4 regions of the Terrabacter sp. RAF57 genome follow, and region 4 is predicted to be linked to each of the others. Evidence: riboswitches for the same ligand, from Rfam matches in the RefSeq annotation. Region 4 holds a riboswitch; each other region holds the start of a gene.
What was found. A riboswitch is a leader RNA that binds a small molecule or an ion and turns the genes downstream of it on or off. The one in region 4 is predicted to bind S-adenosylmethionine.
Positions count from the first base shown of each region.

Region 1: another riboswitch for S-adenosylmethionine. It lies ahead of AB4Y83_RS15760 (aminotransferase class V-fold PLP-dependent enzyme); the one in region 4 lies ahead of AB4Y83_RS06630 (putative leader peptide).
Region 2: another riboswitch for S-adenosylmethionine. It lies ahead of AB4Y83_RS21300 (cysteine dioxygenase); the one in region 4 lies ahead of AB4Y83_RS06630 (putative leader peptide).
Region 3: another riboswitch for S-adenosylmethionine. It lies ahead of metX (homoserine O-acetyltransferase MetX); the one in region 4 lies ahead of AB4Y83_RS06630 (putative leader peptide).

Region 1 covers NZ_JBFRDT010000013.1:149,620-151,811, forward strand. Annotated here, with positions in the region: gene AB4Y83_RS15755 (DNA translocase FtsK 4TM domain-containing protein) at 1-900, opposite strand, end outside; SAM riboswitch class IV at 1,102-1,227, shown strand; gene AB4Y83_RS15760 (aminotransferase class V-fold PLP-dependent enzyme) at 1,264-2,192, shown strand, end outside.
Region 2 covers NZ_JBFRDT010000030.1:4,904-7,095, forward strand. Annotated here, with positions in the region: gene AB4Y83_RS21295 (hypothetical protein) at 193-423, opposite strand; SAM riboswitch class IV at 569-681, shown strand; gene AB4Y83_RS21300 (cysteine dioxygenase) at 928-1,485, shown strand; gene AB4Y83_RS21305 (LLM class flavin-dependent oxidoreductase) at 1,482-2,192, shown strand, end outside.
Region 3 covers NZ_JBFRDT010000004.1:10,896-13,087, forward strand. Annotated here, with positions in the region: gene metX (homoserine O-acetyltransferase MetX) at 1-827, opposite strand, end outside; SAM riboswitch class IV at 843-957, opposite strand; gene AB4Y83_RS07255 (DUF4192 family protein) at 1,040-2,192, opposite strand, start outside.
Region 4 covers NZ_JBFRDT010000003.1:347,795-349,986, forward strand. Annotated here, with positions in the region: gene AB4Y83_RS06625 (amino acid ABC transporter permease) at 1-869, opposite strand, end outside; gene AB4Y83_RS06630 (putative leader peptide) at 1,027-1,110, opposite strand; SAM riboswitch class IV at 1,144-1,256, opposite strand; gene rpsA (30S ribosomal protein S1) at 1,541-2,192, opposite strand, start outside.

The sequences.
Region 1 (2,192 bases), on a different contig from region 4:
GGCCTGGCGGAACGCCTCGTCGCCGTCGCGGTCGGCGAGGTCGACGGCCTTGCGGCGTGCGCGCTTCACCGCTGCGGCAGGGGCGTCGAGAGCCTCGTCGGGCTGCTCGTCGACGTGGTCGCGGTCGATGACCAGGGCGCGCAGCTGGCGCAGGCGGGTCGGGATCATGTTGACCGGCGTCGCCGTGATGACGAGCAGGCCGAAGAGACCGAGCAGGACGAGCAGGACGAGCGCCCCGTAGGTCGAGACGGCCGCCGCGAGCGGGCTCGAGGCGAGGAAGCCGAGGATGCCGCCGGCGGCACGCATGCCGTCGGCGCCGTCGGGCGGGTTGGGGATGCCGTCGGCAAGGTGCGACAGACCGCACGCGGCGAAGGTCAGGGCGATGGTGCCGACGACGACGCGGTTGGTCGCGGCGTCGTCCTGGGGGGCGCGCAGCATGCGCAGGCCGAGGGCGAGCAGCACGAGCGGGACGGCGTAGGCGACGCGGCCGAAGGTGCCGGCGAAGACGGCGTGCACCACCTGGCCGAAGGTGCCGGAGACGCCCCACCACTCACGGGCGGCGACGACGACGGCGAGCGCGATGAGCGCGAAGCCGATACCGTCGCGGCGGTGCTCCGGCTCGAGGTCGGCGGCGCTGTGGCCGACGCGGCGCACCGCTCCCCCGGCCATGTGCGAGACGCCCATCCACGTGTTGCGCATCGCGCCGAGCGGGAAGGGGAGGCCTCCGCCCCGCGCCTTGGACGCGGTCTTGGCGGCGGGCTTGCGGGCCGCTGGCTTGCGCTGCGCGGGCCGGCCGCCCCGGGCTGCGGGAGGGCGTGACGAGGCGCTGCCCGCGGACCCCTTGGCACGGGTGGCCGCGGCGGAGCTCGAGCGCTGGTTGGTGGACGGACGTGACGCCATGCTCGCACCGTACGTCAACGCACCGCTGAACTCACGCGTCACACGCGCAACAGGGCTGACCAGTCGGACGCGGCCGCCGTATGCCGTGGCCGCGCCCGCCGTCGTCCCGCGAGGGCCCCGGCGGGGTCGGCGTCTCAGATCGCGACACCCGGGGACCGGGCGGTGGACAGCCGGCGACCGACCCCTTTATCGTCGTGCGCAGGTCATGAGTGCCAGTGACAAGCCCCGGCTCGCTGGCCAGCAACCCTCCTCCGCGGTGGGGTGCTCCGGGTGACGACCAGGCCATCCTCGGTCTGAACGTGTGATCGAGGTCGGCAAGCGCGGACCTGCACCGGGTGGGTCCCATGACCCAGGAGCACTCCCATGTCGGTCCTTCCCTCGACGCACCCAGCGGCCTCCCTCTGTGGCGGCTCCCCCGCACCCGTCGTGCGCACCCGCGCCCTGCACGTCGTGCCCGAGGCGCGCACGCTGCCCACCGTCGTCGGCGCGGGACTGCGCGTGCCCACGCTCCACGGCGACACGGCATACGCCAACCTCGACCACGCGGCCTCGACGCCGGCGCTCGAGACGGTCCAGGCCGCGGTCGACCGCGCGCTCGAGACCTACTCGTCCGTGCACCGCGGCGCCGGGTTCGCCTCGCGGCTGACGAGCGCGTGGTACGAGCAGGCCCGCGCCGAGGTCGCCGCCTTCGTCGGCGCGCGTGAGGGCGACTCCGTCATCTTCACCCGGACGACGACCGACTCGTGGGCCCTGCTGAGCAAGGCGCTGCCGAGCCGCACGACGGTCTTCGTCTTCGGCACCGAGCACCACTCGACCCTGCTGCCCTGGGGCCGCTTCCGCACCGTGCGCCTCCCCGTCCCGCAGACCGTCGAGGACGCGCACGCCCTGCTCGAGGAGGCGCTGACCGACCACCCGTCGCGCCACCGCCTCGTCGTCGTCGCGGCCGCCTCGAACGTGACGGGAGAGGTCTGGCCGGTCGAGCGCTTCGCCACCCTGGCGCACGAGCACGGCGCCCGGATCGCCGTCGATGCGGCCCAGCTCTCGGCGCACCGCACCATCGACCTCGCCGCGTGGGACGCCGACTACGTCGCGTTCTCGGGGCACAAGACGTACGCCCCCTACGGCGCGGGCGTCCTCGCCGGGCGCTCCGACTGGCTCGACGCCGGCAACCCCTACCTGCTCGGTGGCGGCGCGACGCGCTCGGTGACCGAGGACGGCACCACGTGGGCGACCGGGCCGGCGCGCCACGAGGGCGGCAGCCCCAACGTCATCGGCGCCATCGCCCTCGCCGC
Region 2 (2,192 bases), on a different contig from region 4:
ACCGATCTGGTGACCCCGTCAGCCCTGCTGCCAGGCAGGGTCGCAGGAGAGCTCGACGTTGATCCAGGTGGCCACGGTCAGGCGGTGCAGCCGCTCGGTGAGGGCCGTCCGCAGCCGGTCGATGTCGGCGACGTCCCACTCGCCGGGTGAGACGACGTGTCGACCTCCACGTAGAGACGCCCCCGGTCCTCGTCATCCGCACGACCGGTTCCACGAGGCCCATCCCGGCGCACAGCTCGGTGACGGCCTCACGGGCCGGTTGCTCGATCTCGGGGGAGGCCTCATCTCGAGCAGCTCGCGCAGCATGGTCCGGACGAAGCCGACCGGGGCCGGGAGCACCATGAGTGACAGGACGATGACGAGCACCGGGTCGACGAGTGCTGACGCGGTGTCCTTGACGTCACCAGCGGGCAGCAGCGTCACGACGAGGAACCCGGCGAGGATCGCCGCTCTAGACGCCGCCCTTGCCCCGCCGAGGCCACGGACCCGACGGTCCGCGGCCTCGGCGGCATCTCAGGGAGTGGTCGCCCAGCTATCCCTACCAAATCAGTATGTTATCGTCTCTGCAGGTCATGAGTCCCAGCGACAAGCCCCGGCTTGCTGGGCGGCAACCCTCCTCCGCGGCGGGGTGCCCCGGGTGAGGACCAGGCGTCGTCCTCCCGCTCGACGCAAGCGCGGGCTCGACGAGGGCCCCACGGACACAAGGGTTCCCATGACGCACACCACCGAACGCCGATCCCGCGGCCACGCCCTGTGGGCTCACCGCCGCCGGCACGTCGACCTCTCCCGGGTGAGCAGCGCCCTCTGTCGGGACTGACGACCAGACGACCGCATGCGCAGCGTCGGCGGCCCGACTGGGCCCGGCTGTGGCGTGCGGCGTCCCCGTAGTCCGTCTCGACCCACCCTCACACCTTCAGGAGCCTTGCCATGCCTCTGCGCACCCGCCCCGACCGGACCACCACCCTCACCACGCTCTCTGCGCCCGGCACCGGGACGCCATCGACGTTCGCACCACGGATCGCCGTCAACCTCGCGGAGACGGCTCGGCGCCTCGCGGGCGACCGTGCCCTCTGGGCCGGCCTCGTCGACTTCGACCCGATCAGCCGCTACTACGCCCGGATCGCCGCCGAGCCCGACCACGAGGCCTGGCTGCTCACCTGGCTCCCCGGCCAGGGGACGGAGTGGCACGACCACGGGCAGTGCGCCGGCTCGTTCGTCGTCCTGCAAGGACAGCTGAGCGAGCGCGTCGCCGATCTGGACGGTCCCGACCGGACCCCGCAGGTCGGTGAGGACGTCGGCCGTCTACGGGCCGGCCAGCAGCGCACGTTCGGACGTCGCTACGTGCACCACGTGAGCAACGAGGGCCCGGACCCGGCGGTGAGCCTGCACGTGTACTCCCCGCGCCTCACCGAGATGACGACGTACGCGCTCACCGGCAGGAGCCTCAGTCCCATCGAGCTGCAGCAGAAGGGAGTCGACTGGTGACTGGCCTCACTCCGAACGCCGCGCAGATCCACCTCGCCGTCGCCCTCGACGGTGCGGGATGGCACCCGGCAGCGTGGCGCGAGAAGGGCGCGCGGCCGGACGACCTCCTCACCGCCCGCTACTGGGCCGACCTCACCTCCACGGCGGAGCGGGGCCTGCTCGACTTCGTGACGATCGAGGACAGTCTCGATCTCCAGTCGGTGGACCCCTTCTCCGACGACGTCGACACGCGCACCGACCAGGTGCGCGGGCGGCTCGACGCGCTCCTCGTCGCAGCCACGGTCGCCCCCCTGACGCGACACGTCGGCCTCGTCCCGACCGTCACGACGAGCCACACCGAGCCGTTCCACGTCTCCAAGGCCGTCGCCACCCTCGACCACGTGAGCCACGGTCGTGCCGGCTGGCGGGTGCAGGTGGGTGGCACACCCGGCGAGACCGGCAACGTCGGTCGTCGCACCCTCCCCGCGATCCGACGGGACTTCGCGTCCACCCCCGAGGGCCGCGCTGCCGTGCGCGATCGCTTCGACGAGGCTGCCGACCACGTCGAGGTCGTCCGGCGGCTCTGGGACAGCTGGGAGGACGACGCCGAGATCCGCGACGTCACGACCGGGCGCTTCGTCGACCGGGACCGGCTGCACCACGTCGACTTCGAGGGCCGGCACTTCAGCGTCCGCGGCCCGTCGATCACCCCGCGACCGCCACAGGGG
Region 3 (2,192 bases), on a different contig from region 4:
ATGTGGGCGATGCGGCGGGCCAGGCCCAGGCCGGTGTCGGGACGCGTGTGGCCCTCGTAGTAGTCGCCGCCCGCGAAGTCGGGGTCGTTGCGGATCGCCAACAGCTGCGGCTGGCACCAGGCGATCTGGTCGGCGGTCGCGTACGCCGTCGACGCGAGCACGATGCAGCGGTCGACGTCGTCGGGGTGCGTCGCGGCCCACTCCACCGCACGCATCCCGCCCATCGAGCCGCCGACGACGGCCGCCAGGCGGCGGATGCCGAGCCCGTCGAGGAGGCGTCGCTCGACGGCGACCTGGTCGCGGACCGTGACGTAGGGGAAACGGCTGCCCCAGGGACGACCGTCGGGCGCAGGGCTCGCGGGGCCGGTGCTGCCCTGGCACCCGCCGAGGACGTTGGACGCGATGACGAACCACCGCTCGGGGTCAACGGGTCCGTCGGGCCCGATGAGGGCGTTCCACCAGCCGGGCGAGGCGTGTCCGTCGCCGGCCTCACCGATGACGTGGCTGTCGCCGGTCAGTGCGTGCTCGACGAGGATGACGTTGTCGCCGGCCTCGTTGAGCCGGCCCCACGTCTCGTAGGCGATGCGAACGTCGGGCAGCACTCCCCCGCGCTCGAGCTCGATGTCACCGACGTGGGCGAACTGCCGCCGGCCGACCGGGTCGCCGTCACGCCAGGCGCCGTCGGGCCGGCGGGGCTCCGGTGCCGTCGGGTCGACGTGGCTCGTCGCCGCACGGTCCCTCGTCGCCGAGTCGCCGGTCTGGCCGGTGCCAGCGGTCCCGGGCCGCGCGCGGCGGCGGGTGCTCTGCGTCCGGTGGGTGACGGTCATCGGGGTACTCCTCGGTCCTCGCGCTTGCACGCACCCGGGGACGGGGCGGCCAGGTCTTCACCCGGGGCACCCCACCGCGAAGGAGGGTTGCCGACCAGCGAGCCGGGGCTTGTCGCTGGTACTCATGACCTGCTCCAACCATACGCGAGGCCTCACGGAGAGGCCGCGCGCCGTTCCACGACATGGACGGACGGCGCCGCCGCCGGAGACGCTCAGGCGCACTCCCGGGGCCGGAGTCCGACGTCGAGGGCGTGTCGCAACAGCCGCCCCAGCCCGTCATCGGGCTCCAGCTCGAGCGCACGGTCGACCGCGACCCCGGCCCGCGCACCGTCGCCGCACCACCACGCCATCGAGGCGAAGAGCGACAGGACGGGAACCGCATGATCCGCCGGCGTCAGTCGGCAGACCTGCTCGAGGCGGGACAGGACGAGTCGTGGCGTCGCAGCCTCGTCCCACTCCTCCCAGCCGCTCGGGTCGTTGCCGTCTCCGAGCCACGACTCGGGAGGCGCGTCGGGCGCTGCGGCGAGGCCGGCCCGAAGGTCGCGCGAGCGCGGTGCGTCCCGGTCAACCGACGCCTCGAGCGCCGCCAGGGTCCCCACGGCGTCCAGCTCGTCCAGCACCCGTCGTGCCTCGAAGACGTCGCGCGGCAGCTCGCCATCGTCCTCGTAGTCGTCCTCGTGGTCGTCCTCGTGGTCGTCTTCGTGGTCGTCTTCGTCGGTGTCCTCGTCGTCGGTGTCGTCGTCGTGCCGGTCCGACGACGGCGGCCCCGCAGCCAGCAGCTGCAACAGCGCTCGGAGCGCATCGGAGTCGCCCTCCTCGAGGCGCTCCTGCACGGCCGTCCCCGACCCCTCCGAAGTGTCGGGGTCGCCCGGGTCCGCGCGCGATCCCGGGGAGCGACCGGGCTCGGCGCCGTCGGGTGTCGGGACGGCGGCCGTCTCGTGATCGCCCGCGGCCGGGGCGAGCCGGAGGTCAGGACCGAGCAGCACCCCGAGGAGGGCTGCGAGGTCGTCGGACAGGAAGTCGGCCGAGGCCATCCCGGGGCAGAGCCAGGCCAGCAGGGCGTCATGGAAGCGCGGGTCACGCAGCGGACCGACGAGGGACGGGAGCCAGTGCTCGACGCCGTACCCCTCGATCTCGCCGTGCAGCACCCCTCCCCAGGCCACGAGGGAGTCGTGGACGAGGAACTGGCGGGCCGTCGGGTCGCCGCCGTCGAGGACCCKGAGCGCCGCGCCGGGTCGGCGCCCCCGTCCCGCCGGTCGACGGCGCCGACCCCGGTCGGGCTTCCGGTCCGTCCGGCTCGCCCGGGCCGGCGTCCTGCTGAGGGAGCCACCGGCTGCGACATAGCGGCGCTGCCAGTCGTCGATC
Region 4 (2,192 bases):
CGGCCGTAGATCACCTGCACCTGGTAGAAGAGCTCCGGGATCGCGAGCACGGAGACGATCGAGGTGCCCTTGAAGAGGCTGATCACCTCGTTGGCGGCGTTGGGCAGGATCGAGCGCATCGCCTGCGGCAGGACGATCCTCGCGAACTGGCGGCGCCGCGGGATGCCGAGCGCCGAGGCCGCCTCGCGTTGCCCCTCGTCGACGGAGAGGATGCCGCCGCGGATGATCTCGGCCGCGTAGGCCGCCTGGTGCAGGGCGAGCCCGAGCACCGCGGCGCCCAGGGCCCCGAAGAGGTCGTTGGTCTCGACGCTGCCGAAGGACGGCCCGAACGGCAGCCCGACGCTGATCGTCTGGTAGAGGTAGGCGATGTTGAACCAGAAGAGCAGCTGGACGATGAGCGGGATCGACCGGAACGCCCAGATGTAGGCCCACGCGACGGTCCGCAGGAACGCGTTGGACGACAGTCGCATGGCCGCGAGGACGAGCCCCAGGGCGAAGCCGGCCACGGTCCCGAGGACGGTGAGCTGGATCGTCGTGCCGAGAGCCCGAATGACGGTTTCGGTGGCGAAGTAGCGACCGAAGGTCGCCCAGTCCCAGCCGGGGTTGGTGACGAGGCCGTTGACGAACATCGCCACGAGCAGTCCGACGCCGGCGACGCCGACCCATGTCCACGGGTTGCGCCGCGGGACGACGGTGAGGACCGGCCCGCCTCCGGACGGCGGGACCGAGTGGGTTGCCGGCGCCGGGGCGGCCGAGAGGGCGGACGTCGACGCTCCCGCCGTGGGCTCGGCCGGCGAAGGCGGCGAGGACGACGATGACGACGTGGTGGTCGGCGGCGCTGAGCGCCGGACCGTGGAGAGGGATGGCACGTGAGGCTCCTGGAGGGATGGCTCGGGCACCCGTCACCGGACGGGTGGCAGGGCGCGGCGGCGGCCGCGGGGGTGCGTGCTGGCGTCCGAGCCCCACGGGGTCACCGCTGGGCCGGGCGCCGACCGGCCGGCCGAGGTCTCGGCGGCCAGGACGTCGTCAGGGACGACAGAGCGCGCTGGACACGCGGAGCAGGTCGACGTGGCGGCGGAGCACGAGGTGGGTGCTCGTCGTGCGCGCCATGTCGGCTCCTCGGTCCTGGACCCGACCACTTCGAGTCCGCGCTTGCCGTCGCCTGCTGGCGACGGCCTGGTCCTCACCCGGAGCACCCCGCCGCGGTGGAGGGTTGCTGTCCAGCGAGCCGGGGCTTGACGCTGGAACTCTTGACCTGTCGACGACACTACGAAGGCGCTGGGCAGCCCGTCAATCGTCGAAATGCGTGCTTTCTCCTCAGTGCGACAGGCTCTTCCACCACGCGCAGCAACGCCGGTTTGTCTGTGCCGCAAGGCAATCCGCGGGCAACGACGCTCCTACGCAACTCGGAATTCCTAGTGATTCAGTCGGAAATGAGTCCTGAGCCTTCTTGCATCCTGAGACGCAGGACGCGAAAGAGCCCCGGACCACAGGGGTCCGGGGCTCTTTCAGAGCGTGTCGCTCCGAGCAGTGACTGGCGTCAGTTGCCCGTCAGCTTCTCGCGAAGCGCAGCGAGCGCCTCGTCCGAAGCCAGCGTGCCCTCGACCGGGGCCGGGGCGTTGCGCGGGGCGCGCTCGCCGCGGTCGGCGTCGCCGGCCTCGGCGACGTCACCGGTCGCGGACGAGTACGACGTCGCGGAGCCGGCGTTGGCCGCAGCCTCGGCGTCGGCCTTCGTCGCGGCGTCGACCTGGGCCTTGTGGGACTCCCAGCGAGCGTGGGCGTCGGCGTACTGACGCTCCCACTTCTCGCGCTGGGCGTCGAAGCCCTCGAGCCACTCGTTCGTCTCCGGGTCGAAGCCCTCGGGGTACTTGTAGTTGCCCTGCTCGTCGTACTCGGCGGCCATGCCGTAGAGGGTCGGGTCGAACTCCGACGCCGCGACGGCCTGGTCGTTGGCCTGCTTGAGCGACAGCGAGATGCGGCGACGCTCGAGGTCGATGTCGATGACCTTGACGAAGATCTCGTCGCCGACGTTGACGACCTGCTCCGGCAGCTCCACGTGGCGCTCGGCCAGCTCGGAGATGTGGACGAGGCCCTCGATGCCGTCCTCGACGCGCACGAACGCACCGAAGGGGACGAGCTTGGTGACCTTGCCGGGGACGACCTGGCCGATGGCGTGCGTGCGAGCGAAGTGC